Linked DNA regions of Lacrimispora indolis DSM 755. The protein of the gene in region 2 interacts with the protein of the main gene of each other region in a pairwise test. Links are inferred from orthologs where the notes say so. Each region holds a gene or a part of one and is shown on either strand. Other genes may lie near its edges.

The links.
Region 1: the proteins of brnQ (region 2) and pheS interact in binary tests that used the Escherichia coli proteins (3 or more experiments, as listed by UniProt). The link is inferred for Lacrimispora indolis DSM 755 from one-to-one orthologs.

The regions. Positions count from the first base shown.
Region 1 is NZ_AZUI01000001.1:4,794,431-4,800,124, reverse strand. What follows is about bases 9-2,871. They hold pheS (phenylalanine--tRNA ligase subunit alpha), read right to left. Parts: upstream 2,019-2,871; coding sequence 999-2,018; downstream 9-998. Other genes in these bases: K401_RS0123315 (hypothetical protein), read right to left, coding at 2,855-2,871; K401_RS33690 (hypothetical protein), read right to left, coding at 2,416-2,604; pheT (phenylalanine--tRNA ligase subunit beta), read right to left, coding at 9-980. Also shown: more of pheT, read right to left, coding at 1-8; more of K401_RS0123315, read right to left, coding at 2,872-3,094; K401_RS0123305 (ABC transporter ATP-binding protein), read right to left, coding at 3,410-5,155; K401_RS0123300 (ABC transporter ATP-binding protein), read right to left, coding at 5,157-5,694.
Region 2 is NZ_AZUI01000001.1:1,691,360-1,699,064, forward strand. Bases 2,956-5,860 are described here. They hold brnQ (branched-chain amino acid transport system II carrier protein), read right to left. Parts: upstream 5,110-5,860; coding sequence 3,802-5,109; downstream 2,956-3,801. Other genes in these bases: ltrA (group II intron reverse transcriptase/maturase), read right to left, coding at 2,956-3,375; K401_RS0108105 (ribose-phosphate pyrophosphokinase), read right to left, coding at 5,120-5,860. In the rest of the region: K401_RS0108070 (extracellular solute-binding protein), read right to left, coding at 1-243; K401_RS0108090 (hypothetical protein), read left to right, coding at 2,231-2,425; more of ltrA, read right to left, coding at 2,428-2,955; more of K401_RS0108105, read right to left, coding at 5,861-6,298; K401_RS0108110 (S8 family peptidase), read left to right, coding at 6,535-7,705. UniProt on the Escherichia coli protein: Liv-II branched chain amino acid transport system, which transports leucine, valine and isoleucine. Also acts as a low-affinity threonine transporter.

The DNA of each region.
Region 1 (5,694 bases), 3.1 Mb from region 2 along the record:
TTTTCCCCATCATTGATCATGAGAACGGTGCCATCCAGCTTTCTTTCCTGTCCGTCAAGGGTCTGGAAGGTGTCCCCTTCTTTGGCACATTTTACAATGATCTCATGGTTTGCAAGAAGATCATAATCAAAGGCGTGCATGGGCTGGCCATACTCTTCCATCACGTAATTCGTAATGTCAACGATGTTGTTAATGGGACGGATTCCACACGCTGCAAGGCGTCTCTGCAGCCAGACCGGGGAGGGGGCCAGCTTAATATTTTTCACCATTCTGGCACAATAGCGAGGGCAGAGATGGCTGTCTTCTACGGATATTTTCAAATAGTCATTAATATTCTCGCTGTTGCCTGTAGCATTCACCACCGGAGGTACAAAGGGTTTTTGAAAGGTCGCGGCGGCTTCCCTTGCAATTCCTATAACGCTGTAGCAGTCCACACGATTTGAGGTGATTTCATATTCAAATACAGAGTCATGAAGGCCCAGCACCTCAATGGCATCAGCACCTGTTTTCGTATCCTCAGGCAGAATGTAAATCCCGCTTTCCGGAGCATCCGGGTACATTTCACTGGAAGATCCCAGTTCCTCAATGGAGCACATCATGCCGCAGGATTCGATTCCTCTCAGCTTCCCCTTTTTGATCCTGATCCCTTCTTCCGGAAGAGGGCCGCCGTCATGGCCTCCAGCCACCTTTCCTCCGTCTAATACGACCGGAACCTTATCCCCTGTCTTTACGTTGGGTGCGCCTGTGACGATCTGTACGATTTCCCCTCCAACGTCCACCTGGCAGACGATTAATTTGTCTGCATCCGGGTGGCGCTCAATGGATAATATCTGTCCGACCACGATTTTCTCTAAGTTTTTATCCAGGCATTCGTAGCCTTCAACCTTTGATCCGGTAAGTGTCATTGCGTCTGTATATTCCTGAGGCGTTACATCTAAATCCGGAACGTATGCTTTAATCCATGATAATGGTGTATTCATTGATCTATCTCCCTTTCCCTAAAACTGCTTTAAAAATCTGATGTCGTTCTCATATAATAATCTCATGTCATCAATTTCGTATTTTAGCAGAGCAATTCGCTCCAATCCAACGCCGAATGCAAAGCCGGAATATTCATTTGGATCAATTCCGCTCATTGTCAGCACGTTTGGATGAACCATGCCGCAGCCAAGGATCTCGATCCAGCCGGAGCCTTTACAGAAACGGCAGCCTTTTCCGCCGCATTTAAAACAGGTAACATCCATTTCCGCGCTTGGCTCTGTAAACGGGAAATGGTGAGGACGGAATTTAACTTTTGTCTCCAGGCCAAAAAGCTCTCTTGCAAACTCCGCCAGGGTTCCCTTTAGATCCGCAAATGTGATATTTTTATCAATTACAAGGCCTTCGATCTGGTGGAAGGAAGGAGAATGGGTGGCATCCACCTCATCAGACCGGAATACCCGGCCGGGAGCCAGCATGCGGATAGGCAGCTTGCCCTTTTCCATGGTACGCACCTGAACCGGTGAGGTCTGGCTCCTTAACACGATGTTGTCACTGATATAAAAGGTATCCTGTTCATCTCTTGCCGGATGATTTTTGGGTATATTCAACTTTTCAAAGTTATAGGAATCGTATTCTATCTCCGGCCCCTCAATGACCTCATATCCCATGCCAACGAAGATTCTCTCCACCTCTTCCAGGGCAATGGTATTGGGATGGGTGTGACCTACCTTGTTCCGTTTAGCCGGCAGGGTTACATCAATCACTTCCTTTTTCAGCTGTTCTTCTCTGGCCTTTTTTTGGAGGCTGGACATGGCCTCCTCTAATTTACCCTCAATCAATGTCCTGGCGTCATTGACCATCTGGCCCACTTTTGGCCTGTCTTCCGGGGCAACATCCTTCATACTTTTTAATACACTGGTCAGCTCTCCCTTTTTCCCAAGATAAGCGACCCTGATGTCATTGAGTTTTTCCAGCGCATCTGAAGCGTCTATCTGCCTCAATGCTTCCTGCTTGATTTTTTCTAATTGATCTTTCATCCTGCTCTCCTTCTTTCATGATCAAATTTTGTTTTTCCCGCTTAAACGGCAAAATGCACTAAAAAAGCTCCGCCCCAAAAAGGGACGAAGCAATATTCGCGGTACCACCCTCATTCCTGTGTATGACACAGGCACTCGGCATACGTAACGTGTATTGACGTCATGACTTACCCGCCAGGCCGGCAGCCAAGGCTGTCTGCTGGTTTCAATCATGCTGCTTCGGTGGGAAATTCGATCTCTTATCTGAACTTAAAAGGGCTTGCAGCCGGCGGCCCCTTCTCTCTGGAAGAAAATAAGGATTTACTTACACCTTCATTGCATTTGACATTTTTAATTGTAACGTTAGGTACCATTGTAATAACGGTTGTTCAAAATGTCAAGGATTATTTTACATGGATTATCTCAAAAGGAAATAAGCGGCCACAAAAACAGCCGCCAGCACAGCAATGCTGATTGCCGCAGAAACATAAGGATTCCTGTCATTGGAAACCCTTACCGTCTCATAGTCATCATCATCATGGCGTTTGCTCCTCACCGGCTTTTTCTGTTCCCCCTCCGGCCCGCGCAATTCTCTCTCGATTTTCATGCGAAGAAGTACTTCTTCATTGGCTATGTGATTGCAATAAGGACAGTAAATATTGTTGTTATCATCAGGTATCTGATTCCCACAGTGGGGACATACTTTCATGATCTGTCAGGAACTGCGTTACAATGCCAGTCCCTTTCCCCCTCCCATCATATAGTAGATATAATTATACCATATTTGCCATATATTTTCAATCGCTTCCCTTTCCATAGTATTTAGATTAAGCAGACCATCTGCCCTTTTTCTTTTCTCAAATCGCATCCTTATATGTTTCTTCCAGGATGCGTTTAAATTCAAGGAGTATTTCATATGTTTCCGCCCGTTTTTCCAGGTGCTCAATAAAAATATCAATATACTCCTTATCTTCGGCTCGTTTGATCTTCTCGACCTGAACCTTTTCTTTTTCCTTTTTATAAAAATGAACCAACAAAATTAGAAGCGCACTTTCAATAAACAGCGCACCCACCAAAATAATATCTAAACAACTCATTTTTTCCCCCTTGTTCTTTAAAACATAACATACAACTATTATTTGTACTGCTTTTCACAGAATCTTTATTTTAAAACCTCATCCATATCCCCTCCCCTGATCCGTATACTGCAAAGGAATTCTTGCCGGCCTGAAAGAAGCTGTTTCCCTGGCCTTCATTGTAACTTCAGACATATTCCTACCGCCTTTTGTAAAGTTCTTTTTATATTGAATATCGAACTATATGGGGTTTTTCATAATAAGAAAAGAAGAATAGCGCCAGAAAAGCATATGTAAAATATGCTTCCGGCGCTATTGGTTACACTTTCATCTGAATCACACGGCAAACTGGCTGTTATATAACTGTGCGTAAAATCCGTTCTTGGAAATCAGGCCTTCATGAGTGCCCTGCTCAATGATGTGTCCATCCCGCATTACCAGTATCACGTCAGCCTCTCTGATCGTAGAAAGCCGGTGTGCAACGATAAAACTGGTCCGTCCTTCCATCATTTTTCCAAAGGCCTTCTGTATTTTTATTTCAGTTCTGGTATCAATGGAGGAGGTGGCTTCGTCAAGGATTAACATGGGAGGAAGGCACAGCATGACTCTGGCAATGCATAAAAGCTGTTTTTGGCCCTGTGATAAATTCCCTCCGTCTTCTGATATGACAGTATCATAACCTTCCGGCATTCGCCTGATAAAGCCGTGGGCATGAGATTCCTTTGCCGCCAGGATGATCTCCTCCTCCGATGCATCCGGCTTTCCATATGCAATGTTGTCACGAATGGTCCCGGATTTCAGCCACGTTTCCTGCAGCACCATTCCATAGCTGGTTCTTAAGCTCTGCCTTGTCATATGGCGCACATCTGTCCCTTCCACCCGGATAGAGCCGGAATTCACATCATAAAAACGCATGAGAAGATTGATGACAGTGCTCTTTCCGCAGCCGGTTGGGCCTACAATGGCGATCCTCTGTCCCGGCAATACCTTTAAATTCATATCCTCGATCAGCGGAATCTCCGGATTATAGGAAAAGTACACATTCTCCAGAGAAACTTCTCCTTTTGCGTCAGAGAGCACTGCGGCGTCAGAATCTTCCGGGACCTGAGGCTCCTCGTCGATCAGCTCAAACACCCGCGCAGCAGAGGCCAGTGCGTTTTGAAGCTCTGTGATCACCCCTGATATTTCATTAAACGGCTTTGTATACTGATTGGCATAGCTTAAAAAGCTGGCAAGCTGACCTACGGATAAAAGTCCCTTTACTGCTGCAAAAGCTCCGGCAATTCCAACGCTGGCATATACAAGACTGTTTACAAAACGGGTAGCCGGGTTGCTGGTGGAGGAAAAAAATGTAGCTTTCAAGCTCCAGACACGCAGATTCTCATTGATATTTTCAAACGTTTCCTGGGCATCGGCTTCATGAGAAAAAGCCTGCACCACTTTCTGGTTCCCCAGCATCTCTTCCACCAGAGAAGTCAGTTCTCCTCTGGTCTGGGACTGCATTTTGAACATACGATAGGTCCTTCTTGCAATAAAGCTGGCGGCAAATAAGGATACCGGCGTCACCAGCACCACCACAATGGTGATAGCCGGGTTCATGGAAAACATGAAAAACAACGTCCCCACAATGGTCAGGACCCCGGTAAACAACTGGGTAAAGCCCATTAACAACCCGTCGGAAAACTGGTCGATATCCGCAATGATCCTGTTTATCATATCCCCATGGGAATGGGAGTCAATATATTTTAAAGGAAGTATTTCCAATTTATCAAATGCCTGGGTCCTGATATCCTTTACCACCCGGTAGGTGACCAAATTGTTGATATGGCTCATAAGCCACTGGGCCGCCGCAGTCATGGCTATAATGATTCCGATTTGCTTTAAAATCTCCCACATGCCTAGAAAATCAACGGCTCCCGCTCCCACAATGAAGTCAATGGCCCGCCCTGTGAGGATGGGAACATACAAGGTCAGAAGGACCGTGACAAAAGCGCAGGCCAAAGAGGCGGCAACTCCCCATCGATACCGGCTGATACAACCAAGGATCCGTTTGATGGTGGATCTGTATTTTTTCATGTCCATGTTATTGTACCTCCTTTTCTGACAGCTGGGATAAGCAGATTTCCCGGTAAACATCACAGGAAGCCAACAGCTCTTTATGGGTTCCCCAGCCCGCCATCTGTCCGTCATCCAGAACCAGTATCCTGTCCGCGTTTTTGATGGTGGACGCTCTCTGAGACACAAGGAACACAGTCATATCCCTGGTGTTTTCCTTAATTGCCTTTCTCAGTTTTGCATCGGTAGCAAAATCCAGTGCAGAAGCGCTGTCATCCATGATGAGGATCTGAGGTTCTTTTACCAATGCCCTGGCAATGGCAAGTCTCTGCTTCTGTCCGCCTGAAAGGTTTTTTCCTCCTGCCTGGATTATGAGATCCAGCCCCTGGCCCTTTTCCTCTACGAAATCCTTTGCCTGGGCCGTTGCAAGAGCCTGGTAAATCTCCTCGTCCGTGGCAGCCTTTTTCCCCCACTTCATATTTTCCCGAAGGGTTCCTTTAAAAAGCACTGCCTTTTGAGGAACGATCCCTACCAGTTCCCGAAGCTGACTCAAAGGATATTGTTTT
Region 2 (7,705 bases):
CTGTGCCGGGGAAGTCTGATTGTATTCCGCAATAATGTCATCCATAAATTCCCCATCTCCACCGGTAAACAGCGACCAGAAGGTGAGCGCCCCCGAATCACCAGCCGCATCTACGGACTGGGCAGCCTGTTCCTGTGTCTTATCTCCAGATGCCGTCTGACCACCGGCTGTGCCGCAGCCGCTCACTGTCAGCGCCGCGAATAAACCAATACCGAATATTTGCAACATTCTCTTATTCATCATTCTCTCCTCCATTTTATAGTTCTGCGTCTATAGTTTCTTTAAAAGAATTTTCTGCCGGCTGTTTCTTATATTCTTTTATATGCATTATACAGTACGGTACTTCTCAAGTCAACATATATATTGTTTGTTTTAGTGATTTTGTATGTTTTATCTCTATTTATTCGGATATTATTATATTAATTATATTCAATATTTGGTTTGTGCTTTTTATTTATACATTTTTTATGTTTAAATAAGGTTGAGTAACCGAATCGTATTAATTCAGATCAGCCTGGCATAGCTCTGGCGGGTCCGGGAGAAGGTGATTACCGGCGGGCAGTTTTACCATTTTTACATTTCAAAATGTTCTCTGGGTATATGCAGTTCCATTGAAATGCTACAAACCGCTCTCCCGGCATCTAAATGGGATGGTCAATATATATTTTATTCTTACGAAATGAACCTCCTCCTTTTCTCATTTTTCTGGATTCAGGTATTCTTCAAGGCAAAGGTTTTGGTGCTTCATTTCCGTGGCAGCCGAAATGCCGTCATAGCGGTAATGCCACGGCTCGTTGTTGACTCCTGTGAGTTCTGTTTTATCGGGCGGACAGCGGCGGATAAAACCAAAGCGATAGCTGTTTTCATTCAGCCACTTGTAAACCTCTGTTCCAGAAGAATGAATCCCGTCCCCATTAATGTCCACCGCAATTCCAAGCTGATGTTCACTTGTTCCCAGAACGGCCACCCAAGCCTCCTCCTTCCGGGCCTCTGCATGGGAATACCCCTCCGCCTTATATACTTCGATTTTTTCATCCATGATTTTTTGCTCTCTTTCCGCCGTTCTGTATCCGGACAAGGCAATCGGATAAATGCCATCCTCCCTTGCGGCATCAAACATTCTTTGGAGAGCAGGGTAAATCCGGATATCAACGGATTTTCCGCCGGACAGCCGTTTTAGTTCTACGTCGCACCCGGAGGGGATAAGGGGCTTTATTCCGCTTTATCCACAGCTTCTTTCATTGCGTCTTCAACCATTTCATGAGACTCCCCTCCGGCGCTGCTCTCAATAAACAGAGGTTATTCAAGCAAGGAATTTGTATTGCGCACTGGAAGCTGACTGTTCCAGAGCAAACCAACGGCAGCTGCCAGAGCAAAAAAGCACACGCATAAGACAAGCGGCCTTTTTGATACCGATTCCCCCGCCGTATATGACGCCTCAACTTGTGGTCATCTGTGTTTCCCCTGTAGCCAGCCTATAGTTTGTCTGTAGCTGAAAAAAAGTGTCTTCGACACTTCAGCTCCCCTGGCCCATCATTGACAGGACTACTTCCATGTCTTTTAAGGTTATTTCTGTTCAGCATCGCCATTGTCTTATTTCTGAAGGTGGGGTTGGTAATTCTCTCCTGTGGCAGCATGTAAAACATTTCAATTATAAACTCCTTCGGGATTCTTTTCAGACAGCCTTGCTTAATGAACTCCATTTACGCATTGGACGTTACCTGGGCAGACCCGTCATCGCCACTTCCAGAATTGATTCTTACGACGGCGATTCCGTTACCTTCCATTACAACCGCCATGAAGATGATCAACTCATGATTGAAACTCTTCCTGCTCTTGAATTTATTGCGCGCCTGACTCAGCACATACCGGAAAAACATTTTAAAATGATTCGTTACTACGGCATTTATGCCAAACATCGCAGTTCTGACAAGCGTCTTCGCAGGGCTATTTTAAAAGAAAAACATAAACTATATCTCTCTTTCAACCGCTGGCGGGATTCCAGCCTTCACTCATTTGGATACGATCCCCTAAAATGTTCCATCTGTAGAAATGTCATGCTCTTCCTTAAGTTATATTTTAATCATAGACCTGTTCCTTTGCATGAATTATACGAAAAGGCAATGCGTAAGCATCTGTGCCGTTCCCCCGCTCTTCTTTTATTTCTTTCATACCTTCCGTTTTCATGATACAATCATGATATCTTAGACAAGTACGGGGGTAGGTTACAATGAAACGGATAACAGAAGAAGAGCTTGCAAAGGAGCTACGGGAACACTACTTACAAAATTCACCGGAAGGTATGACATGTGACGAAGTTCGCGATATGAGTGATGATGACCTTCTCGATATGGATTGCTTTCTTCATGAATTCGATGACCTTGAAGATGACGATTTAGGAGAAGAAGGGTTTTATATCTTCTAATTCTAAACCGTCTGTTTTCCATCTGTTTTGGTTCTGTAGTAATCACGCCACCCTATGACTTTAGGATTTATTATTCTTATCAAGTCTTCCTCCGTTCTGACCAACAGATATCTTTGGTTGACATTCTCTTTCACTGTTTCCTTTATCTTTTTCATGGCTTTCTTACTTGGATACTGGGTCAGTTCCCCATATGGATTTCCTTCTTTTCTGATTTTGCTGAATCTTCTGTTATGCATTCCCAGATAATCAAAGCCTTCTTTTCCTCCCCATAAACATACCGTTTTGGTTTTGGTCGGGTGTAAGGTTAAATCCAGCTTCCACATGATGTATTTCAACAGGTTCATCGCATAGTCTGCGCTTTTCTTGTTTTTACAGATAATCACACTATCATCTGCATACCTGACCAGCTTCTCATGTTTACTCCCGTTTCTTTCCCACCAGCCATCAAATGCATTTAAGTAGATATTCGCCAGTAACGGTGATATAACTCCTCCCTGACTTGTCCCCAATTCACTGATTTCCAGTACATTTCCATACAGTATTCCTGCCTTTAACCATTGTCTGATCAGCTTTAATATCCCTCTGTCCCATATCCTCTGTTCTATCAGTATCATCAGCTTCTCCTGATTCACCTGATCAAAGAACTTTTCAATATCTGCGTCCACCACGTAGTATCCTTTGTTGTTGCAAGCCTTTCTCACTGTCTCCAATGCCTGTCTGGCATCCCTTTTGGGTCTGAATCCGTAGGAACAGTCTTTGAAATCGGCTTCGAATACCGGTTCTATTGCTATCTTTACCGCCATTTGGACGATTCTGTCCTTGACTGTGGGGATTCCCAATGGTCTCTGGCTCCCTCCTGTCATGAGTACTACTTCGTTCTCACTTATACATCTCATCTTTACCTTACGGTGACAGGTAGGGTCTCTCCAGTTCCGGACCACACCCTTCATACATACCGATTCCCATATGCCGGAGGATTATCAATGGTGCTTTTCCAGTCTCTTCCCATCTTCCTTGGTTTTCGCCACAATAGGCAAGGCTCAACCTCCCCATCTCTCCTCCTTTTTTGGAGCAGTTTTACTTACGACACGGCAGAATTCACTTTACGTTACGGTCTGCATGATTGCCATATCAAAAAAGAGATATGTTATCCATCCGCTTAGCACCCTGCATTACTGCAACGCACCGGATTTAGCTACACGGCTCACTAGTAATTACCGTGACCGGACTTGCACCGGCTGGTGTGATCCAGCTTCGCTGGACACGCCCTATACGATAAAAAGACTGTTATGCCGGGTCTATGCCCTCCATGACAGTCTTTTTCTATATGCTCTTATTCTCTTAATGGTTCCTATTTCCCTGACAATTCCAATTTTCTATGGATTCTTATTCCCAGCAATTCCAATTAAAGCTCCGGCAGCAATTCCTGCCATTGCCGGCCCGATCCAGCCAAGTCCCATATCATAAAGAGGAAGCCTGGAAAGACCCGCATTTAAAAAGCCAAGGCCTGCCTGTTCCAGTGATAAAAGCACACTGGCAATTCCGGTAAGGCTGATGGAGCAGATGTAAACCGCCTTCCACTTCCTTTCATCCCGGAAACCAAAGGACAGTAAAATGAGAACAATGGCTACCGGATAGATGGCATTTAACACCGGAACAGAGACTTCCAGGATCTTATTAAGGCCGATATTGGAGATTATCAGGCTTACCAGAGCAAAAAGGAAGGCCCAGGCACGATAGCCCACTTTCGGTATAATGGTGCTGAAATACCTGCTGCAGCAGCTGATAAGGCCGATGCAGGTATTTAAACAGGCTATAAAGAAAATGACGGCCAGCATCATAAGCCCTGCATTCCCATATAAAAAACGTACCGCCTGGTTTAAGGTCTGGGCACCGTTTTCCCCAGACCCCAATGTGCCGCCTGTAACGGCCCCTACGTGGGCCAGAGCGCTATATACCAGAAGAAGTATCCCTCCTGCGATAAAACCTGCCTGAATGGTCTCTCTGACCACAGAAGCCTCCTGTTTGATCCCCATTGCCCGAACATTTAAGGAGATAATGATCCCAAAATTCAGGGCGGCAATGGTATCCATGGTCAGGTACCCTTCAAGAAATCCCTTTACAAAGGGATTGGACCCATAGCTCTTTGCCGGAACCCCGTAAGGGCCTGCCGGATGGACCATGCAGCCCGCAAATATCACCACTATCAAGACCAGCAGGCACGGAGTCAGTATTTTCCCCAGCCTGTCCGTCAACTTGTCCGGCTTTAAGGATACGGCAAAGGCAATGGAAAAGAAAAAGGCGGAATAAAGGAGCTGAGCAAGGGCTCCTGTACTCTCTTCTTTTAAAAAGGGGACTACCGCCATCTCAAAGGAGGTGCTGGCAGTTCTTGGAATGGCAAGACACGGCCCTATGGATAAATAAATAAGCAGTGTAAAAACAAATGCAAATCCGGGATGAACACGGCCGGCCAGCTTACCAAGACCGCCGGACCGGGCCACAGCGACCACGCCAAGAACCGGAAACCCAATGGCCGTTACCGCAAAACCGGCCATTGCGATCCAGGTATTGACTCCCGCGGATGCACCCAAATAGGGCGGAAAAATAAGATTTCCCGCCCCGAAAAACATGGAGAAAAGTGTAAGGCCCACTAAGACCAGCTTCTGTTTCGATAATTTTTCCATATGTCCCGCTTTATCTGTCACCTGCACGGTAGCGCTCCAAAAGCCGGTTAATTCTGGTAGTCGGATTTAAAAGCTCGCTTAAGGAGGCATCGTGATTTAAGTTATCTACGATCAGCGCAATGTATTTACTCATATCCACATTGATATAATACGGCCTGGATAAAAGATCAGGGGTCTGATATACCAGGTTGGTCGTGAGGATCCTGTCAATAAATCCATTCTCATAATATTCATCAAACTTTGCAAGGCCGTTGGTAAAGAGTCCAAAGGTGGAGCAAACAAATACTTTCCTGGCCTTTCTTCTCTTAAGCTCCTTGGCTACATCCAACATACTTTCGCCGGAGGAAATCATATCGTCAACAATGATCACATCCTTACCCTCTACGCTGGTTCCCAGAAATTCATGGGCAACAATGGGATTGCGGCCGTTAATGATCTGGGTGTAATCCCTGCGTTTATAGAACATACCCATATCAAGGCCAAGGACATTGGCAAAGAATACAGCACGTCCCATTCCGCCTTCATCCGGGCTGATGACCATCATATGTTCGCTGTCAATATCCAGTTCCTTCTCTTCCCTCAGAAGGTATTTGATAAACTGGTAAATGGGCTGAACGGTCTCGAAGCCCTTTAATGGAATCGCATTCTGCACTCTAGGGTCATGAGCATCAAAGGTGATGATGTTCTCAACGCCCATGTTCACCAGTTCCCGAAGCGCCAGCGCGCAGTCTAAGGATTCTCTGCTGGATCTCTTATGCTGCCTGCTCTCGTATAAGAAAGGCATGATCACATTAATGCGGCGGGCCTTTCCTGCCGATGCTGCAATGAGACGCTTCAAATCCTGGAAGTGGTCATCAGGGGACATATGGTTGGTCATTCCGCATAGGGAATAGGTAAGGCTGTAATTACATACATCTACCATAAAATAAAGGTCATCACCGCGAACAGATTCCTGCAGGGTGCCCTTTGCCTCACCGGTTCCAAACCTTGGGGTGCTGGCTCCTATAATATAGGAATCCCGCTGATAGCCTGAAAAAGCGATGGTAGACTTGTGCTCGCTTTCCCGCTCCTGTCTCCAGGACACCAGATAATCATTGACCTTATCTCCCAACTCTTTGCAGCTTTTTAACGGTATCAAACCCAGCGGACCCACGGGAATGGTTTCTATCGTCTTTTCTTCGTAAAGCATTCTTCTCTCCTCCAACGTATCCTAATACAATGCAACGGTTCTTTTATAACATTATGCGCGGAAATAGTCAAGTTAATCGATGCAATTAGGACTCTTAATTTCATTGTAATCGTTGCCTCCATTTGTTGCAACCGCTAATTTCTTACGTTTGAAGCCAAGGCTTCAGGAGATTCTCATATTCGATATTTCTTTGCATAAAATGTATTATGTACTATTAAAAGCAGGGAGGATAAATCTTGCCCAAAATTTTAGATAATAATTATTATGACCTGATTATAAGCAATACCCTGGCTCCTTCCTATGATACCGGAAATAATATTACCTATTTGGATATAAGGGATTCTCTTCTGCACATTCCTGTCACCACCGTGGACCCCTGTGATTTAGGCCGCCATCCCTACAACAATTTCCCGACACTTTATACGCTTACCTCCACCACCAGTCTGGAAAAGTCCGGCATCTCAACTGTTCAGAGGAACCCTTATCTGGCCCTGTTTGGCAGCGGGGTCCTGGTGGCTGTCATTGATACCGGAATTGACTACCGGCATCCGGCTTTTAAGTATAATGACGGAACCTCACGCATCCTCTCCATGTGGGACCAGACGGTACAAACCGGTACGCCTCCGGAAACCTTTACATTCGGTTCCGAATACACCAGGGAGCAAATCAATGAGGCATTAAGCTCAGAGGACCCTTTATCTCTTGTCCCCACAACGGATACCATTGGACACGGAACCGCCATTGCCAGTGTTCTGGCCGGTACCCCGGATGAAGCCCAATTCTTCAGCGGAGTAGTGCCCCAGGCCGATCTTGTGATCGTAAAGCTGAAAGAAGCAAAACAAAATTTAAAAAGTATATTTTTTGTTCCTGAAAATGCCCTCTGCTATCAGGAATCCGATATCATACTGGGAATCCGGTATGCTTTTATGATTTCCGAACGGTTAAGACGCCCCCTTGTGGTGTGCATTGCCCTGGGAAGCAACCAGGGAGGCCATGACGGAAGAGGTTCTTTGGACAGCTACATTGATTACCTTACATTGCTGCCTGGAATCGGGGTATGCGTTTCCGGCGGCAATGAAGGAAACAGTCAGAGACACTATTTTAATGCCAATACCGGAGCCCCTTTCTACAATGATTTTGAACTGAGAGTCGGGAGCAGTGACACAATGTTTTCCATGGAAATCTGGTCATATGCCCCTGCCAGGCTTTCCATTGATATCTCTTCTCCAAACCGGGAATCTACCCAGCCTGTTTTCCCCTCCTTCAATCAATGCAGAAGGTTCAGCTTCATATTTAACCAGACCACCATCTACGTCAACAATATCATATTTGAGGAGGAAAACGGAGACCAGCTCATCCTTTTGCGTTTTAACAATCTCCTCCCCGGCATCTGGTACCTGCGTGTGC